DNA from 2 places in the Bacillus sp. LL01 genome. Region 2 is predicted to be linked to the other one. Evidence: predicted binding sites of a transcription regulator. Region 2 holds the regulator's gene; the other holds the start of a gene.
What was found. The regulator LexA, encoded in region 2, represses DNA repair genes until DNA is damaged. The targets are predictions, from matches to a motif close to CGAACATATGTTCG.

Region 1 (10,863 bases), on a different contig from region 2:
AGCGTTTCCAGGCTTGGATGCAGTTGGTCAATCATTGGAGTATGGTGTGAAACTCACAGGAGTGACCATTCATTTTGTCGATGAAGGCATGGATACCGGACCGATCATAGCACAACAGGCGATTGAAGTCGAAGTGGATGATACGCGAGAAATGCTAGAGAAGAAAATCCATGAAGTGGAACATATATTTTACCCAAAAACCTTACAACAACTTTTTTCAGTCAAAGGAGAGGCAGCGATAAGATGAGAGCATTAGTGAGTGTTTCCAATAAAGAGGGCATCGTCCCATTTGTACAGCAATTAGTGGACCTAGGTGTAGAGGTTATTTCCACCGGCGGTACAAAGAAAGTTTTGCAGGATAACGGTGTGAAGGTAATCGGCATTTCTGAGGTGACAGGATTTCCAGAAATCCTTGATGGCCGAGTGAAAACCTTGCACCCGATGATCCACGGTGGGTTATTGGCAATGCGTGACAGCGAAAGTCACAAAGCGCAGCTAGAGGAGCACGGAATTACCCCGATTGATCTAGTTGTGGTGAATCTGTACCCATTCAAAGAAACGATCTCAAAAGCAGATTCCACATTTGAAGATGCAATTGAAAATATCGACATCGGCGGACCGACAATGCTTCGTTCTGCGGCAAAAAACCATAAGGATGTTGCGGTACTCGTGGATCCAGCAGATTACGAAGGAGTAATTTCCGAGCTTAAAGAGAGCGGGAAAGTGGAAGTTGCAACGCGCCGCCGTCTAGCTGCAAAAGTGTTCCGCCATACAGCGGCTTATGATGCGATGATTTCGAATTACTTAACAGAAGCGGTGGAAGAGAAGCACCCTGAGTCGTTGACCGTTACGTTTGAGAAAAAACAAGGCCTTCGCTACGGCGAAAATCCGCATCAACAGGCAGCTTTTTACCAAACTCCTTTAGCATCCGAATTCTCGATTGCTTCTGCAGAGCAGCTGCACGGAAAAGAACTATCCTACAACAACATCAATGATGCAGACACGGCGCTGCAAATTGTAAAAGAATTCAAAGACCCGACAGTAGTGGCCGTAAAACATATGAACCCATGCGGAGTGGGAACAGGTGAAACGACGGTGGAAGCTTACCGTCGTGCGTATAAAGCCGATCCGGTGTCCATTTTCGGTGGCATCATCGCCTTCAATACGGAAGTGGATAAGGAAACGGCAGAACTGTTACATGAACTATTTTTGGAGATTGTCATTGCACCGTCCTTTAGTGAAGATGCATTGACTGTATTGAAGCAGAAGAAGAATCTCCGTCTGTTGTTGGTCGATATGAACGGGGAAGACGTTATGCAATCCCGAATGGTTTCAGTCCGCGGAGGCGTTTTGGTGCAGGATGAAGACCAGGCAGGATTTGATGAGGCAACAATCACCGTTCCAACAAAGCGTGAGCCGACAGAGCAAGAATGGGCAGACTTGAAGCTTGCTTGGAAAGTCGTCAAGCATGTGAAGTCCAATGCAATTGTTCTTACAAAAGGCGGCCAAACAGTCGGCGTCGGTGCAGGACAGATGAACCGTGTCGGTGCAGCGAAAATTGCCATCGAGCAGGCTGGCGAAAAAGCAGTAGGTTCCGCACTAGGATCGGATGCATTCTTCCCGATGAACGATACAGTGGAGGCAGCTGCAAAAGCCGGCGTCACAGCAATCATCCAGCCAGGCGGTTCCATCAAAGACGAGGATTCCATCAATAAAGCAGACGAATACGGGATTACGATGGTATTCACGGGGATGAGACATTTTAAGCATTGATGGTATGTGTTCATAAGTATTGAAAACGGGATTACCACAGAATAACCAGCTTTCCCCTGCTGACTGAAGTGCAAGGTGTGAGACTCCAGCGGGAGGTAGCGGTAGACTTGAGACCCCACAGCGCAGCGAGGAGGCTCAAGCACCGCCCCGCGGAAAGCGAACACCTGGAACGGAAGGAAACAGGAGTTAACGAGATCCCGAAATTGTTTTTTTAGAAAATCCAAACCCCACAACAAGACTGGAGGAAAATCAATGAAAGTATTGGTAGTTGGAAAAGGCGGCCGCGAACACGCCATCGCCTGGAAGCTCGCACAAAGCCCATCTGTAAAAGAAGTCTTTATCGCACCAGGGAACGTCGGCATGGAAACGGTCGGAACCCTCGTACCAATTCAAGAATCCGACACGAACGCTTTAATTGATTTTGCAAAAGAGAATAAAATTGACCTGACCATGGTGGGACCGGAAGTACCATTATTGAACGGAATCGTCGACGCATTCCAAGCGGAGGGCCTTCAAGTATTCGGTCCAACCAAGGCGGCAGCCCTCATTGAAGGTAGCAAAAGCTTTGCCAAAGATCTCATGAAAAAATACGGAATCCCGACAGCTGGCTATGAAACGTTCACGGAGTATGATGAAGCAAGAATGTATATTGAAAGCAAAGGTGCACCGATTGTGCTGAAGGCGGATGGTCTTGCGGCAGGAAAAGGTGTAGTGGTCGCGATGACGCAACAAGAGGCACTTGATGCGGTGTATGAAATGATGGCAGAGTCCAAGTTCGGCGAGGCCTCTTCTAAGCTTGTGGTGGAAGAGTTCCTCGATGGGGAGGAGTTCTCGTTCATGGCATTCGTTAATGGAGAGAAGGTCTACCCGATGGTCATCGCCCAGGATCATAAACGTGCGTATGACGGGGACAAAGGGCCGAACACCGGTGGAATGGGAGCATACTCACCGGTTCCGCAGATCTCGGACCGGATTGTGGAGGAGGCGCTGGAAACGGTGCTGCTTCCTACGGCTAAAGCACTTGTGGACGAAGGGCGTCCGTTTGTTGGAATTTTATATGCAGGGTTAATTTTGACAAAGAAAGGTCCAAAAGTGATTGAGTTTAATGCTCGCTTTGGGGACCCGGAGACGCAAGTGGTCCTGCCTAGATTGGAATCGGACTTGGGAGAAGTGCTGACAGGTGTACTGCGCGGAGAAGAGCTGGAACTTAAATGGTCCGAAAAGTCGGTGGTCGGAGTGGTGATGGCATCCATTGGGTATCCGGAAGCCTATGATAACGGAGCGGTGATAGAAGGGCTGGACCAGATCGGGAATGGGAAGGGTCTTGTCTTTCATGCCGGCACAGAGTCACGTGACGGAAAGCTTGTGACCAACGGCGGACGTGTACTGTTGGTTGCTGCCCAAAACGACAGCCTGGAACAAGCCCAGAAGACGACTTACGAAGAGCTGAGCAAAGTGAAATGTGACAACTTGTTCTATCGGAGTGATATCGCCAACAAAGCTAATGCGTCCGGCGTTTCCTCTTAACAAAAACATACAAGATCGCGACAATGCCACCAATGATTGTCGCCAGTACGAATGACATATCGGTTAGATATTCTAGCATTTTTCATACCTCCTTATATATTTCGACGTGAGTGAACAAAACCCTTTGGGGGTCTGACCCCCAAAGGTGTTTTTTTCTCTTCCCTTCCCCTCAAGAAGGATTATAGGAATCGGCTCCACTATCTCCGCTGTCGGCTTTGCCTTCGAAGTCGTCGAAGTCGAAGTTGTAGTGGTTGTTTTCGCTGTTGTTGTCGTTGCGGTATTCCTGGAAGCGTTCAAAGCCTGCTGTCATCGGACAGTAGCGCAGGATGCCCTCGGCGATTTTCATTCCTGCCAGCAGTGCTACAAGCTTGTAGGAATCACGGTGTGGACGACGAACCATTTTGCTTGTAATCCAGGCTAACGCTGCAAAGCCTGCTGAGATACGGACCATGGCATTGATAATGCTGATATTCGGTTTCACCTTCATAATAAATCCCTCCAACAATTTTCTGAAACGGCCTTTAAAGTTGATAAAATTTTCACATAATTATCAAGAACGGTAATGCAAGTAAAACTCTGTTATGGTAACATGGTAAAAAGAGGTTATATCACAATAATTTTCACGACAAAACCTAAACTGATACAATCTCACAAAGAGTGGGTGATAAGCATGCATGAACAAGCATATAGATGGAAAAGCAAAAAAATACGGGAACAGGTTGCGGTGATAGACGGGAAAAAAGCACCGACCATGATTCTCACCAATGCCACATATTTAAATGTGCAGTTGAAAACGTGGATGACAGCGAACATCTGGATCCATGAAGACCGAATCGTCTATGTAGGAGACGAGCTTCCTGCAAACACAAAGAATACGGAAGTGGTCAATTGTGAGTCGTTCTTCCTGGTGCCGGGGTATATAGAGCCTCATGTTCATCCGTTTCAACTTTATAATCCCCTTTCCTTTGCGCAATATGCATCGAAATTGGGAACCACCACATTCGTCAATGACAACCTGATGCTTACTTTGCAGATGACGAAAAAGAAAGCGTTTTCTTTTATAGAAAAAATGAATAAATCAGCTGCGACCATGTACTGGTGGTGCAGATTTGATGCCCAGACCGAAATCCAGAATGAGGAGGAGATTTTCTCCAATCCCAATATGAAAAGCTGGTTGGATCATCCCCTCGTGATGCAGGGCGGCGAACTGACAAGCTGGCCGAAACTGATGGCGGGTGACGACATGATCCTGCAATGGGTTCAGGAGGCAAAAGCTCGTAGAAAGCCGGTAGAAGGCCATTTTCCTGGCGCGTCGGAAAAGACGCTGACGAAAATGCAGCTGCTCGGCATTCATAGCGATCATGAGGCGATGAACGGAGCGGATGTGATCAAACGTATTTCACAAGGGTATCATGCATCCCTTCGCTATTCGTCCATCCGACCGGATCTCCCGTTAATCCTAGAAGAGCTGGAGGCGTCAGGTGTCCATTACTATGACCAGGCTTTTTTCAATACGGACGGATCTACCCCAAGCTTTTATGAAAGCGGTGTCATTGATCGAACCATCGCGATCGCCCTCGATAAAGGAGTCCCTCTCATTGAGGCGTACCGGATGGCTTCCTATAATGTGGCAAGGCACTTCTCCATTGATTCCCTTCACGGGAGCATCGCACCTGGACGCATTGCCAACATCAACTTCCTAAAGGCAAAAGAGGAGCCGACCCCGGTCTCTGTCCTCTCAAAAGGGATATGGGTGACAAGGGACAATACGCCAAACGATGAGGCATTCCCAGATCAGGATTGGCTATCCCTTGGGCTCGGGCCGCTTAATCTCGGTTGGGATCTTACCATCGATGATCTGCAATTTTCCATGGCATTAGGGATGGAAATGGTCAACGAAGTGATCATTAAACCATATACTATCTCGGTGGATGTTTCTGGAGACAGCCTTTCAAGTAGACATGACGAGTCGTTTCTCATGCTCATCGACCGTGCAGGAAAGTGGCGCGTGAATACGATCATCAAAGGATTCGGCACACGTGTACAAGGATTTGCGAGCTCTTATTCGAACACAGGGGATATCGTACTGATCGGAAAAGACAAAGAAGCGATGCTGAAGGCCTTCAAGCACATGAAGGAGTTAGGTGGAGGGATGGTACTCGTGGAGGACGGAGAGGTCATTTGCGATATCCCGCTTCCACTCGCAGGCGGCATGTCAAACTGTGGAATGGAGGAGCTGATGAAGCAGGAAACAGTATTGCGAAATCAACTGTTTTCAAGAGGCTACAGCTTCAATGATCCCATCTACACATTATTGTTTTTATCATCCACACATCTTCCTTATATCAGAATAACACCTAGAGGAATATACGATGTGATGAATAAAACGGTACTCTTTCCGTCAATAATGCGTTAAAATGTAAAAGTGTGAAAAAATAATAAAAGGTTGTGTTTGTTTTAGGATGGGCAGTAAAAAAATAATGTTATTTTTGACAGTTTTGATGCTGATGCTAGCAGGCTGTCAATCTGATGATTCAAACGTCGATACAAGTCAAGAGCCGAAAGAAGAGTCCACCAAAGTGGCAGAGGAAGAGAAAGAACAGGTGGCAACGGAGGTTTCTGAACCCCTAGATGCAGCACCTTTGACAGGAGAAGCGGTGGAAGAGAAAATAGATGCACGTCCTGTTGCCGTCATGGTCAATAATGATGGGAAGGCACGTCCACAATCAGGGCTTCACAAGGCCGATATTGTGTATGAAGTGCTTGCAGAAGGGGATATTACCAGGTTTCTGGCTATTTTCCACAGTGAAATGCCTGATACGGTAGGTCCGGTAAGAAGTGCAAGGAAGTATTTTGTCGAACTGACTAAAGGTTATGATGCCCTTTTCGTGTTCCACGGATGGAGTCCCGCAGCCAGAACGAAAATTGAAAATAAAGAAGTGGATGGGATAAACGGTTTGACCTATGATGGATCACTTTTCAAACGTGCAAGCTTCCGTCAGGCACCTCACAACTCCTATATCACCTCTGAAAATATTAAAAAAGGTGCAGAACAGCTTAGTTATTCTTTAGAAGCAGAAGTACCCTCCTTTACATTTTTAAAAGAAGGGCAGAAGAATGAACTTGATGGAAATGCTGCCGAACAGGTGAAAATAAAATACTCATCAAGACAAACAACACAAGTTGATTATAAATATGACGCAAAAAAAAACGCTTACGTCCGTTATAGCGCCGGCGAGAAACATACCGATCTGGAAACGATGGAAGAGATCATCGCCCATAACGTTTTCATTGTCGAAACGCCACATACCGTAATTGATGACCAGGGAAGAAAAGAAATAGATATCACATCCGGTGGAAATGGAGTGCTGATTCAAAACGGAGAACGCTTTGATGTACAGTGGAAATCAGTGGATGGAAAACTCCTTCCTTACGCAAATGGCGAACAGGTTCCACTCACTCCGGGGAAAACATGGATTCAGGTCGTACCCGATTTAGAAAAAGTTTCATACTAGTCTTAACAAGCAAAGGAGAAATCATTATGCAAATCAATAAACTACGTGGAAAAGAACTGGATCAACTATTTGAATCGGTCCTCTCCTTGAAAGATATGGAAGAGTGCTATCGATTCTTCGATGACCTCTGCACCATCAATGAAATCCAATCGTTGGCACAGCGCCTAGAAGTAGCAAGAATGCTGAGAGATGGGTTTACGTACCATAAGATAGAAACGGAGACCGGTGCAAGTACTGCCACTATCTCCCGAGTGAAGCGCTGCCTAAACTACGGAAACGATGCCTATGAAATGGCACTTGAGCGCATTGCTGAGGAAAAGAAAACAGAAGAGGTTTAAAAGAAAAGCTCTTTTCTCAAAGATTGTTGCTATTCGCTTGTTAAAAGTCGGCAATTGGACTTTTTCACAAGAAAAATCGGCAATTGGACTTTTTCACAAGAAAAATCGGCTCTTGGATTTTTCACAGCTTATCTACTCAAAAATTGGCAGGAAGCTTATTAAGATATCCAGGAAAAGAGCACGACAGCAAGGATTATAACGGTTGGTTGATAAATGCGTAAAAGCAACAAAGTTTACGAAAACAGCCAAAAGAAAAGGTGGCCCACTGATTGACGGTGGGCCACCTTTTATTCATGATGCAAAATTCTCGTCCAACTTTCATGCGACAGACAGCTGCTTTTTGTGTCAGCGGTAAAACGTCTCCTGATTTGATTTAACTTGGTCAACTGTTCTGGTTGATGCTGCAGGGTCAGCCGTTTTCCTTCTTCTTTTCCCAAAGTAGTCTACGAGAGCACCGAATGCAAGGAGAATAGCGAAGCCAATGACGAACCAGAGCCACATAGGCATGTTGGACACCTCCTTATCACATCATATTTTGGATTGATTGCGATATGCATCTATTTATCAAAAGACAACTATTTTCATAAGTATTCTTAAGATGTTATTTATCTATTTACCCGCAAAACAAAAGGAATAACAGGGCAACTGAAAAATATAACTTTTGGTCTAGCAAGAAAAGGTCGTAACTTCCAGTCACAATCTCCGTTTCTCTTTTTCGTATTGCCTTGGATTTTGATATAATAAAGGAATGGAAATTAGAATGGGGGACGTTTGCAGTGTTAATGGAAATACGTGAGTGGAAGCACGTTTTTAAATTGGATCCAAATAAAGAGATATCGGACGAAGATTTAGAACTGGTGTGCGAATCTGGTACTGATGCAATTCTAGTCGGTGGTACGGATGGGGTCACACTCGATAATGTGCTGAGCTTGATGAGCAGGGTGCGCAGATATTCCTTGCCATGTGCATTGGAGGTTTCCACCATTGAATCGGTCACACCGGGATTCGATTTTTATTTTATCCCAAGCGTGTTGAACAGTAGAAAAACGGAATGGGTCGTGAACCTTCATATAGAGGCACTTAAAGAATATGGTGACATCATGAACTGGGAGGAAATCGTTGCAGAGGGCTATTGCATCCTCAATCAAGATTGCAAGGCAGCCCAGTTGACTGATGCAAAAACCGACCTCACAAAAGAGGATGTCATTGCCTACGCAAGATTGGCAGAGAAAATGTTTAATCTACCTATCTTTTACTTAGAATATAGTGGAACGTACGGAGACCTGGAAATGGTTCAAGCGGCAAAACAGACACTCGAAAAAACCCAGTTATTCTACGGGGGCGGGATCTCAACAGCTGAACGCGCCAAAGAAATGGCAGCCTACGCAGATACCATTGTGGTAGGGAACTCGGTCTATGATAATTTGAAAGAAGCATTGAAGACAGTGGAAGCTGTGAAAAAATAAGCTTTAAACGATTTTCTAGCAGTTGATTGGAGCACAGGGCGAAGACTCCTACGGGAGGTAGCGGTAGACTTGAGACCCCGCAACGAAGTGAGGAGGCTCAAGCACCGCCCCGTGGAAAGCGAAGCCCAGTGCGGAAATCAACAGCGGTGTATCACCAATTATCCAAAATAAATAGTAATATTCACGACAATTTAGTATGATAGAAAATAAGAACATATGTTTGTTGGGACGGTGAAAAAATATGCAATATTTAAGTCAGAGACTTCTTGAGGGACTCAACCCGATGCAGCAGGAAGCAGTAAAGAAAATGGACGGCCCGTTACTGATCATGGCCGGAGCGGGAAGCGGAAAAACGAAGGTTCTTACACATCGAATCGCCTATCTGATGGCGGAAAAACAGGTAGCACCGTGGAACATCCTGGCGATCACTTTTACGAACAAAGCCGCCCGTGAAATGAAGGAGCGTGTCGAAAAGCTTCTAGGGCCGGCAGCGGAAGACATTTGGATCTCTACATTTCACTCCATGTGTGTGCGGATCCTGCGTCGTGACATTGACCGCATCGGTATGAACCGCAATTTTACCATTCTGGACACGACAGATCAGCTGTCAGTCATCAAGAATATTTTAAAGGATCGCAATATCGATCCGAAAAAGTTTGAACCAAGAACGATGTTAGGTACCATCAGTTCAGCCAAAAATGAACTCATGAACCCGGAGCAGTATGCGAAACAGCCACTTGGTCCATACGAGCAGCAGGTTGCCGAAATTTATACTGATTATCAAAAAAGGCTGAAAAAGAACCAGGCGCTTGATTTTGATGACCTGATTATGACGACCATCCACCTGTTCAAGCGCGTGCCGGAAGTACTGGAATACTACCAACGCAAATTCCAATACATCCATGTCGATGAGTACCAGGATACGAATCATGCGCAATACACTTTAGTTAAGCTTCTTGGGGACCGTCTGAAAAACCTTTGTGTAGTAGGAGATTCCGATCAGTCCATCTATCGCTGGCGCGGGGCGGATATCGCAAACATCCTTTCTTTTGAAAAGGACTATCCAAACGCGGAAGTGGTACTGCTGGAGCAGAACTACCGTTCAACAAAACGTATTCTGGAAGCGGCAAACCGCGTAATCGAGAAAAATGTCAGCAGAAAGCCGAAAAACCTTTGGACCGAGAACTCTGAAGGGCAGAAAATCATCCATTATCAAGCTGATTCCGAAAAAACGGAAGCACAGTTCGTGGTAGGGAAAATGCGTGAACTCATGCAAAAGGATCCAAAACGCACCCTTGGCGACTTTGCCATCCTATACCGTACGAACGCCCAATCGCGTGTGATGGAGGAAATGCTCCTCATGTCCAACATCAACTACACGATCGTTGGCGGGACCAAGTTCTACGACCGCAAAGAGATCAAGGACATCCTTGCTTACCTTCGTCTGATTGCCAACCCTGACGATGATATCAGCCTGCAACGTATCGTCAATGTGCCAAAACGTGGAATCGGTGCTACAACTGTTGATAAAATAGCAAACTATGCTACGCAGCACGATATCTCTATCTACACCGCGCTTGCAGAAGTGGACCTGATTGGCGTCAGCGGTCGTGCAACGTCCCAGTTGAAAGAGTTCCGCGCGCTTATTGAAGGCTATGTACAGATGCAGGAGTACATTTCTGTTACCGAGCTTGTGGAAGAAATACTTGAAAAATCCGGTTACCGTGAAATGCTGAAAGCGGACAAAACGATTGAATCGCAGAGCAGACTCGAAAACATCGACGAGTTCCTGTCTGTTACGAAAAACTTTGAAGAAAAATACGATGACAAGAGCCTGGTTGCATTCTTGACAGACCTTGCGCTTGTTGCCGATATTGATAAATTGGACGATGAGGATCCTGCCCAGCAGGAAGGAGTTATTTTAATGACCCTGCATGCTGCAAAAGGACTGGAGTTTCCGGTTGTATTCCTGATTGGATTGGAGGAAGGGGTATTCCCTCACAGCCGTTCATTGTTTGAAGAAGCGGAAATGGAAGAGGAGCGTCGCCTTGCTTATGTAGGGATTACACGTGCGGAAGAGGAATTATTCATCACGAATGCCCAGATGCGTACCTTGTTCGGCCGTACGAACCTCAACCCACCTTCCCGATTCATAAAAGAGATACCGGAAGAATTACTGGAAAGCCCCGAGCCAAAAGAAAGCCTGTCACGTCCAACACCGTTTGGGAGTCGTGGAGGAAGTTC
Region 2 (10,863 bases):
TTATGCGGGACCGAGGTGGCAAGCCTTGGTTTTTTCTCATTTGTTCTGATACCCTATATCCTTATCAGGAGTGGTGAAAAAATGAAAATATTGCTTTTTGCAGATCCTGGAATAGATGATTCCTTAGCAATAATATACTCTTTGCTAAATGAAGAAATCGAGTTGATGGGAATTGTAACAGGGTATGGGAATGTTTCCGTATTTGATGCTACCAGAAATGCCGCTTTCTTACTTGCTCTTGCAGGGAGGACGGATATCCCTGTTATGAGAGGGGCATCTCAACCATTGAGTGGCATTCATACAATTTTTTATCCTGAAATACATGGACCTCAAGGGTTGGGACCAATTATTCCACCGGAAGATTTTCAAGCCGATGTTAGTCCGTTTGAAGTGTTGTTCGAGATTATTGAAAAAAATATAGAAGACATTGTGATTGTGGATGTTGGAAGGCAAACCACTCTTGCATTCGCGTATAATCTCCGACCTGAACTTATGGAACAGGTTAATGAGGTTTATCTTATGGGAGGGGCGTTTATGGTTCCCGGAAACGTAACAGATGTTGCAGAAGCTAACTTTTGGGGAGATCCAATAGCTACAAACGTTATATTGAACAAAGCAAAGAAAGTGTATATAACTCCACTTAATGTAACGAACAGAGCGGTAGTGACAAGGGATATTGCCACATTCATATTTAATCGTACGAACAGTCCCTACAAAAATTTAATTCCCGCTGTAACCAATTATTATGCTACATTCTACGACCAGGTGATGCCTGGAATAGATGGTTCACCAGTGCATGATGTATTCACGCTTTATTATCTTTTAAATAAGGATAAAACCTATACAATCAAGAGAGATGTTAGGGTTGCAATTGTTGACGGAAACAGAGGGCAAAGTATAGCAGATTTTAGGATAGTCTATAAAGAGCCAGAATTTGAGCATTATATAGCGATGGATTTTGATTACAACGACTTCATTAAAGACTTTATAAGGGTTAATTTGAGAGACGCAGGTCAAGAATCTTAATTTGTTTACTGAATATATTGCAATAAAATGACAAATATAAGGATATAGCAAGTTGATGGGGTGAAACTGCAATGGATTTAAATTGGATTTGGAAAGCTATTTTAATTACTATCATTGGTACGCTCTTATTAAGAATTGCAGGAAGAAAGTCTATTTCTCAGATGACTTTAGCCCAAGTGGTAATTATGATCGGTATCGGTTCCTTGTTAATTCAACCTTTAGCAGGGCAGAGCATTTGGGTAACATTTGGAGTGGGAATCACACTTGTAGTAACACTTGTATTAATGGAGTTCTTACAACTAAAATCAGACTGAGAAGCTTATTACAGGTAAGGCGAAAATTTTAATAGAAAATGGAAAATTAAATGTAAAAACATTAAAAAAGTTAAGGTTTACGATTGATCAATTAGAGATGAAACTTAGACAAAATAGTATTTCAAGTATAAGTGATGTGAAATGGGCTACGCTTGAACCGAACGGACAGTTAGGTTTTGAATTACTAGAACAAGCAAAGCCTGTTACAAAGAAGGAATGGAATCTCCTCTATCAGGAAATTCAGCTCTTAAAGATAATGATTGATCCTTCAAGTAAACCAAGCCGCATAAACAAGGAGGAAGAGGGGAATTTATTTACGGAAGTGAAAAATGGGAAACATAAATTAAAAGAACCTCCTGGTGAATTACTGGATTAAATTAAAAATAAAAAAGCCGATGGTCGGCTTTTTTTAATGGATATTACGATAAACACCAATAACTTTTCCGAGAATGCTCACATTACGAACAATGATTGGTTCTAATGTGGAGTTTTCCGGCTGTAATCGGATATAATCCTTTTCTTTAAAGAAACGTTTAACGGTAGCTTCATCCTCTTCTGTCATAGCAACGACAATATCGCCGTTGTTTGCGGACTGCTGCTGCCGTACGATAACATAGTCACCATCAAGGATGCCGGCTTCAATCATACTGTCTCCCATAACCTCAAGCATGAAAACCTGTTCGTCCGGGGCAACATAGCGATCAGGAAGAGGAAAGTAGTCCTCTACGTTTTCGATCGCTGTAATCGGCTGACCTGCAGTTACTTTACCAATGATCGGTACATTGACTGCGGAGATCTTAGGTACAAGTTCATCTTCCATAATTTCAATCGCTCTCGGCTTAGTCGGATCTCGTCGGATAAGCCCTTTGCTTTCCAATCGAGCAAGATGACCGTGTACAGTAGAACTGGAAGCAAGTCCGACAGCTTCGCCGATTTCACGGACGGAAGGTGGATATCCTTTTGCTTGGACTTCTTTTTTTATGTAATCCAATATGTCTTGCTGTCTTTTTGATAGTTTCATAATCCGCACCTCTATCATTTATATTGGTACAAGTATAGCATGTTACAGTCAAAAATACAAACATAAGTTCGAATAATTGACAGGAATATATGTTCGTCCGATAATGATAGTTCAATAGAAGCGGGGGGATCAAAAGTGAAGGGAATTATTTATTGCCGTGTAAGCACAAAGAAAGATACACAGGAAACATCTTTATCTCGTCAAAGGGAAGAACTTGTTTCGTTAGCATTAAACCAAGGTATTGAAGTGATAGAGGTAGTAGAGGAACAGGCAAGTGGGTATGACTTGGATCGTGAAGGTGTTTTTCAAATAATCGAGCTGATTTCTACTCAAAAAATCGATGTCGTTCTGATCCAAGACGAAACAAGACTTGGTAGAGGAAATGCAAAAATAGCCTTTTTGCATTGGTTAAGAAAGCATGATATCAAAATTTACTGTATTACTGATAACGGCGAACTGACTTTATCCGATTCTGATTCCATGGTTATGGATATTGTGGCAATTGTAGAGGAATACCAAAGAAAATTACATAATTTGAAAATAAAAAGAGGCATGCAGCGAGCGGTAAAAAGAGGATATGATCCAACAAAGAACCTCTCGAACATCCATATGAGCCCTGGTCGAGAGAAAATCGAAATTCCAATAGAAGAAATTGTAAGGCTTCGAAAGAACAAGCTTACTTTCCATGAAATCGCTGCCACATTGAGAGGGCTTGGTTATGATGTGTCCAAGGCAACCGTAAATCGGCGGTATCGGGAGTATATTGAAGAGACTGACACCGGTTTGCTTGTAAAAAAAGAACCGCTCTAGTAAGATAAAGGCATATCTTCACAAGGATGAAAGAAGGGTTTACTATGCTATCAAAAGAAAAAATCGCAAGAATTAATGTACTCTCCAAGAAGGCGAAAAGTGAAGGGCTTACCAAGGATGAGGCTGCTGAACAACAGATGCTTCGTCAGGAGTATATCAAGACTTTCCGTGCTTCCATGGATAATACTCTACAAGGGGTAACGGTAATGGATCCTGAAGGAAATGATGTTACTCCGGAAAAATTAAAGCAAACAAAAAAGAATTTAAAGCATTAAACGCTTTTTTTCAGAACATTGGAACATACTATCTATGATAAAATAGAATTTTTCCAAGAAAAAATAAGTTAAAGAGAAAGGATGGAAAAGATGACACAACAAATAGATCAACTTTCCATTAACACAATACGTACACTAGCAATCGATGCAATTGAAAAAGCAAATTCCGGACATCCTGGAATGCCTATGGGAGCCGCTCCAATGGGGTATTCATTATGGACAAGATTTATGAACCACAATCCGAAGAACCCGAACTGGTTCAATAGAGACCGTTTCGTACTCTCTGCAGGTCACGGTTCCATGTTGCTTTATAGTCTTTTACATCTAGGTGGATACGATGTATCTATGGATGACTTGAAGGAATTCCGTCAGTGGGGAAGCAAAACTCCTGGACATCCTGAATTCGGACATACACCAGGTGTAGACGCAACAACAGGCCCACTTGGACAAGGTATTGCCATGGGTGTTGGTATGGCGATGGCAGAGCGTCACTTGGCTGCTACATATAACAAAGAAGGTATGGAATTGGTAAATCACTTTACATACAGCATTTGCGGAGATGGAGATTTGATGGAGGGTGTATCTGGAGAGTCAGCTTCCCTAGCATCCCACTTGAAATTGGGCCGTTTCATCGTCCTTTACGATTCCAATGACATTTCACTTGATGGCGATTTGGATCGTTCATTCTCTGAAAGCATTGAATTGCGTTTTAAAGGTTACGGCTGGCAATATATCCGTGTTGAAGATGGAAACAACCTTGAGGAGATTGAATCAGCAGTGCAAGAAGCGAAAAGTGATCTTTCTCGCCCAACTATGATTGAAGTGAAAACCACAATCGGTTACGGCTCACCTAACCGTTCAGGTAAATCAGATGTTCATGGTGCCCCACTTGGATCCGATGAATTGAAACTGACGAAAGAAGCATATAAATGGACATTTGAGAACGACTTCCATGTTCCGGAAGAAGTGTACACGCATTTCCGTGAAACCGTTGCGGAAAAAGGTGCCAAGGCTGAATCCGAATGGAATGAGCTTTTCGATGCATACAAATCGAAATATCCTGAGCTTGGGAAACAATTGGAAGCAGCGATCAAAGGTGAACTTCCAGAAGGATGGGATTCCGAGATTCCTGTATATGAAGAAGGTAAAAGCTTGGCATCCCGTGCATCCTCCGGAGAAGTTCTTAATGCCATTGCGAAACAGGTTCCATACCTCTTTGGTGGATCTGCTGACTTGGCTGGTTCCAATAAAACAAATATTAAAAACGAAGCGGACTTCACTGCAGAAGATTACAGTGGACGCAATATCTGGTTCGGTGTTCGTGAATTTGCAATGGGTGCAGCATTAAATGGAATGGCACTTCATGGTGGACTTAAAGTGTACGGTGGTACATTCTTCGTATTCTCCGATTACTTGCGTCCGGCAATCCGCTTAGCTGCACTTCAACAGCTACCGGTAACATTCGTGTTTACACATGATTCCATTGCTGTAGGAGAAGATGGACCTACGCATGAACCAATTGAACAGCTACCTTCATTACGTGCAATGCCTAACCTATCTGTCATTCGTCCAGCTGATGGAAACGAAACAGCTGCTGCATGGAAAGTTGCGCTGGAATCAGAGAAAACTCCGACTGCTCTAGTGTTAACCCGTCAAAACTTGCCTACTATTAAAGGTACAGATGAGACTGCACTTGATGGCGTTCGTAAGGGAGCATATGTCATTTCCAAAGCTGGAAAAGATACTCCGGATGCACTTATCCTTGCAACTGGATCTGAGGTTGGTCTGGCTGTAGATGCACAACAAGCATTACAGCAAGACGGCATTCACGTATCAGTTGTCAGCATGCCAGCATGGGATCGTTTTGAACAGCAATCCCAAGAGTACAAAAACTCTGTTTTACCTAAAGACGTGAAAAAACGTTTAGGTATTGAAATGGCTACTCCACTTGGTTGGGAGCGCTATACTGGGGATGAAGGAGATATCCTAGCCATCAACGGTTTCGGAGCTTCTGCACCTGGAGAGCGTATTATGAAAGAATACGGTTTTACAACAGAAAACGTAGTGGCACGAGTTAAGGCGCTACTTGATAAATAATTGTTAAATACGAAATGGAGCAATGTCGAATTTACGGCATTGCTCATTTTTTTATGGTTTCGACAACATTCGCTAAAAATAGTCCCTTGCCAACTACACTATCAGACAAAACTTTCCTCAAACATTCTCTATAATACTAGTAAAGAGGATGATAGGAGGGTTTCGTATGCGTCAATATATGATTTATTTGATAGAGGAAGAAGTGGCAAAGCATTATTCAGGTAATGAGTTAAAGCTATTCCAACTTTTTCAGCAATACGAGCAAGAGGAACCACTTCATGCAATAATTAAGCAGCAAGTGGACTATGTCACAATTCCCATCCCAACCTTCCCACTCCAACAATCACTAGAATCTATATTGAAAAATAAACAAGGCTACAAACGTGTTGCCTATCAGCATAGAATAGAGAGGGAAGATTCAACTGCCAAACTATCTATTTTTGAAAAATATCTAAAACTTACTTCTACAGGCTCCTTTGAAGCAGAAGCAATATTCTTTGAAATCATCCGAAAGCAGGCACCATATTTTCTGGCAATTGATGCCGATAGTAAAAGGTATGGCTGGCTCCAGCCGATCAAACAAAGAAAATTTGTTTAATGGATAGAGAAAAATAGCGGAAAATGTTGTATAATAGGTTCTAGTTTAGTACACTACATTGGTAGACCTAGTTTTGAGGAGGAAATTTTTTAATGGAAACATGGATTTGGATTCTTATTGTAGTTCTAGCATTGATTGCTGGGGTTGCACTAGGATTTTTCATCGCTCGTAAGTACATGATGACTTACCTAAAGAAAAATCCACCAATTAATGAGCAAATGCTTCGCGTGATGATGATGCAAATGGGAATGAAACCATCCCAAAAGAAAATTAATCAGATGATGTCTGCGATGAATAAGCAAATGAAATAAATGAGAAAGCACTCCAGTGTATGGGTGCTTTTTCTTTTTGTTTGGGGAGATTTATTATGAGTGTGAATACTAATGAAACTCGTATAGACAGCTAGATTTGGAATCTGTGTGTCCATTGGGGGTGTATGAAGCGCAGAATGAGCAATAGAGTAGAAAAACGCGTGTCATCTGTAGCGTATGAAGCCCGAAACCGAAGGCGGTAAGAGAATCCGGTAGTCATAGGGGACGTATGAAGCCCGAAACTGAAGGCGGTAAGTGAATCTGGTAGTCATAGGGGACGTATGAAGCCCGAAACTGAAGGCGGTAAGTGAATCCGGTAGTCATAGGGGACGTATGAAGCCCGAAACCGAAGGTGGTAAGTGAATCTGGTAGTCATAGACGTCGTATGAAGCCCGAAACTGAAGTCAGAAAGAGAATCCGGTAGTCATAGGGGACGTATGAAGCCCGAAACCGAAGTCAGAAAGAGAATCCGGTAGTCATAGAAGTCGTATGAAGCCCGAAACTGAAGGCGGTAAGAGAATCTGGTAGTCATAGGGGACGTATGAAGCCCGAAACCGAAGTCAGAAAGAGAATCCGGTAGTCATAGAAGTCGTATGAAGCCCGAAACCGAAGTCAGTAAGAGAATCCGGTAGTCATAGACGTCGTATGAAGCCCGAAACAGAAGTCAGAAAGAGAATCCGGTAGTCATAGAAGTCGTATGAAGCCCGAAACAGAAGTCAGTAAGAGAATCCGGTAGTCATAGACGTCGTATGACCTCCGAAATTGAAGTCGTCAAGAAAATCCGGCGTTCATAAAACCAGCTTAACCAACAAAAAGAAGTCCACAATAAACCTTGGCATCATAACAAAAAATAATTCTCCATAAAAAACTATCTTCCTAAAAATTTGAATATTTGCTAAACTGTTATAGTTGATCATAGTTATATAAATCGGGGGAAAGACCATGAGTATTTTTAAGGATCTGTGGTGGTTTTTTAAACAGGAGCGCAAGTCATACATTCCGGGAGTGCTCCTACTTGCAATAGTTGCATTTCTTGAACTTATTCCACCAAGAATAGTGGGAATGACAGTCGATTATATTGTGGACGGCACACTCACAAGAGAGACCATCCTGAAACTGATGCTAGTATTACTGGGTACTGCCATTATCGTCTACATTCTTCGGTATCTCTGGAGAATCATGATTTTTGGCCCGGCAGTTAGACTGGCCAGATTACTGCGCAATAATTTATTTGAACACTTTACTAAGATGTCGGCAAGTTTCTATCAGCGCAGACGAGTCGGGGACTTGATGGCTCATTCCACAAATGACCTTCAAGCGATCCAGCAGACTGCCGGTGCCGGGGTACTCACACTTGTCGATTCCTTAATGACCGGTGGATTCGTATTGATTGCCATGGCAGCCACCATCAGTTGGAAGCTGACGCTGATATGTCTGCTCCCACTACCTTTTATGGCATTGGCGACGAACTACTACGGAACTCTTTTACACAAAACATTTCATAAAGCACAAGCTGCATTTTCATCGTTGAATGATAAGGTGCAAGAGAGCGTGAATGGGATTAAAGTGGTTAAAACATTCGGGCAAGAAAAAGAGGAAATTGAAGAGTTTGAAAAACAGGCAGAAGATGTAGTGAAAAAGAATGTTATCGTAGCAAAAATAGATTCCCTTTTCGATCCTACTATTGGGTTGATCATCGGGATTTCCTTTTTCCTTGCCATCGCTTTTGGTTCCAGATATGTCATGATGGGTGAAATGACAATTGGGGAATTGATTGCATTTACTACCTATTTGGGTCTGTTAATCTGGCCTATGCTTGCATTTGGCTGGCTATTCAACATCGTGGAACGTGGAAGGGCCTCCTATGATCGTGTCTCGACACTTATGAGAGAAGAAGTCGACATTAAGAATGCTACTGACTCCATTGAAGTAGTACCTACAGGAGACATTCAATACAATGTGCAAACCTTTACATATCCTAACGAAAAAGAAGCCCTATTACGAGACATTCAATTCCAGTTGAAACAAGGTCAAACTCTTGGGATTGTGGGAAAGACTGGTAGCGGAAAAACAACGTTGTTGAAAATGCTGATCAGGGAATATGATGGCATCCAAGGTGATATTTTTATCGGTTCCTATCCAATTACAAAGTATTCATTGGAATCGCTGAGAAAAGCTATTGGCTATGTACCTCAGGACCACTTCCTGTTCTCGGCAACCATTGCCGATAATATTGCTTTTGCATTACCGGAAGCGTCGTATGAGGAAATAATTCACGCAGCGAAATTGGCAAACATCCATGATGATATCATCGAGTTCACAGAGGGCTACCAGACGATGGTGGGGGAACGCGGTGTTTCCTTATCAGGTGGACAAAAGCAGCGTCTATCCATAGCCAGAGCGTTGCTTATGAATCCCGAAGTATTAATACTCGATGATTCCCTATCTGCAGTTGATGCCAAAACGGAGGAGAGCATCCTTCATGCCCTTAAAGAAAATCGCCAGGGCAAGACAACGATTATTACCTCCCACCGTTTAAGTGCCATCCAGCATGCACAGGCAATCCTTGTATTGGAAAATGGGAAAATTGTTCAGAAAGGTACACATGGGCAGTTGATGGAAGAAGAGGGATGGTACAGGGAAATGTATCATCGTCAAGCATTAGAGTCCCTAGTGGAGCATGGGGGTTAGAAAATGAACAATAAGACAATAACGGCAAAAGAGCAAAGGAAGGTTCTAAAGCGGCTATTAGGATATGCCAAACCACATACAAAACAATTCATCTTTGCATTCAGTTTACTAGTACTTGCAACCATAGGTGAAATAGTAGGTCCCTTGATTATAAAGGTGTTTATCGATGATTATTTAACACCTCAAGTAATGGAAACAGGCCCGATAGTAACACTAGCTTCTTTATATATCGGGATACTGATTGTAAAAGTGGTCATTACTTATTTTCAGCTATTGAAATTCCAGAAAATCTCGTTAAAGATAATTCAAGAGCTCCGGATCGATATTTTTGCAAAGGTACAGCGACTCGGATTGAAGTTTTTTGATAAAACACCTGGGGGGAGTATTGTTTCTAGGGTAACCAACGATACTGAAGCAATCAAAGATATGTTTGTGAGTGTCATATCGACGTTTGTTCAAAATGGTGTATTTTTGATAGGAATATTCATTGCAATGTTTTTCTTGAATGTACAACTGGCCATCTTCTGTTTGCTGATTATACCAATCATATTTGCAATCATGGCTACGTACCGTCATTTCAGTTCGAGGTTTTATGCGGATATGAGAGAAAGGCTCAGCCAGCTGAATGCCAAGCTGAATGAATCATTGCAAGGAATGTCCATCATTCAGGTATTTCGGCAAGAGAAGCGGCTGCGGAAGGAATTCGCAGAGATCAATGAGGCGCATTATCAGGCTGGTGTGAAAAATATCAAGCTTGACGGGCTTCTGCTACGTCCGGCAATCGATTTTGTTTATGTTTTGTCCTTGATTTTAGTGTTGAGTTATTTTGGTATATCGTCCATAGGGAATGTGATTGAAATTGGAGTTCTCTACGCATTTGTCAACTACCTTGGGAGATTCTTTGAACCGGTGAATCAAATGATGATGAGACTTTCTATGTACCAGCAAGCAATAGTTTCCGCGTCCAGAGTATTCCATCTACTGGATGAAAAAGAGCTTGCACCCACAGCAGTAAAGTCGCTAAGTCAACCAGCCATTACTTCAGGAGAAATTGAATTTAAGAATGTGACTTTTTCTTATGACGGGAAGCGTGATGTATTAAAGGATATTTCTTTTACAGCGAAACCTGGGGAAACGGTAGCGTTAGTCGGTCACACCGGCAGTGGAAAGAGCTCCATCATCAATTTATTAATGAGGTTCTATCAGATAGAAAAAGGAGAAGTCCTTATTGATGGTTTTCCACTGAAGTATTTTGAAGATCAGGAGCTTCGTAAAAAGATGGGGCTCGTTCTTCAAGATCCGTTCCTTTTCTATGGAACAATCAGTCATAACATCCGGTTGCATAATCCTTCGATTTCAGATGCGGAGATTAAAGCAGCGGCAGAATTCGTCCAGGCGGATTCGTTTATTAAAAAGCTTCCAGAACAATATGAACAGCTCGTAGTGGAAAGAGGAGCAACCTTCTCAAGTGGTCAAAGACAACTTGTCGCATTTGCAAGGACCATCGCAACCAAGCCCAAGATTCTTGTATTGGATGAGGCGACTGCAAACATAGATACAGAAACGGAAGAAGCAATCCAGACTGCCCTTGAGAAAATGAGGAAGGGTCGAACAACTATTGCAATTGCTCATCGACTTTCCACCATACAGGATGCAGATCAGATCCTCGTTCTGCATCAAGGAGAAATTGTAGAGAGGGGAACACATCAGGAGTTACTGA

Region 1: the regulator LexA is predicted to act here: its motif matches at 8,829-8,842, upstream of pcrA (DNA helicase PcrA).

Annotation. Positions count from the first base shown of each region.
Region 1 covers NZ_LFEL01000006.1:227,072-237,934, reverse strand. The annotation lists gene purN (phosphoribosylglycinamide formyltransferase) at 1-247, shown strand, start outside; gene purH (bifunctional phosphoribosylaminoimidazolecarboxamide formyltransferase/IMP cyclohydrolase) at 244-1,773, shown strand; gene purD (phosphoribosylamine--glycine ligase) at 2,026-3,300, shown strand; gene AB685_RS32500 (EYxxD motif small membrane protein) at 3,275-3,379, opposite strand; gene AB685_RS18095 (DUF2892 domain-containing protein) at 3,470-3,787, opposite strand; gene AB685_RS18090 (adenine deaminase C-terminal domain-containing protein) at 3,971-5,716, shown strand; gene AB685_RS18085 (DUF3048 domain-containing protein) at 5,781-6,815, shown strand; gene AB685_RS18080 (YerC/YecD family TrpR-related protein) at 6,842-7,153, shown strand; gene AB685_RS31395 (hypothetical protein) at 7,499-7,660, opposite strand; gene AB685_RS18075 (heptaprenylglyceryl phosphate synthase) at 7,936-8,619, shown strand; gene pcrA (DNA helicase PcrA) at 8,861-10,863, shown strand, end outside.
Region 2 covers NZ_LFEL01000001.1:44,915-55,777, forward strand. The annotation lists gene AB685_RS00210 (nucleoside hydrolase) at 82-1,026, shown strand; partial or broken gene AB685_RS00215 (DUF421 domain-containing protein) at 1,098-1,716, shown strand; gene lexA (transcriptional repressor LexA) at 1,750-2,364, opposite strand; gene AB685_RS00225 (recombinase family protein) at 2,497-3,171, shown strand; gene AB685_RS00230 (DUF896 domain-containing protein) at 3,216-3,446, shown strand; gene tkt (transketolase) at 3,537-5,543, shown strand; gene sirA (sporulation inhibitor of replication protein SirA) at 5,710-6,141, shown strand; gene AB685_RS00245 (YneF family protein) at 6,234-6,452, shown strand; gene AB685_RS00250 (ABC transporter transmembrane domain-containing protein) at 7,395-9,143, shown strand; gene AB685_RS00255 (ABC transporter transmembrane domain-containing protein) at 9,147-10,863, shown strand, end outside.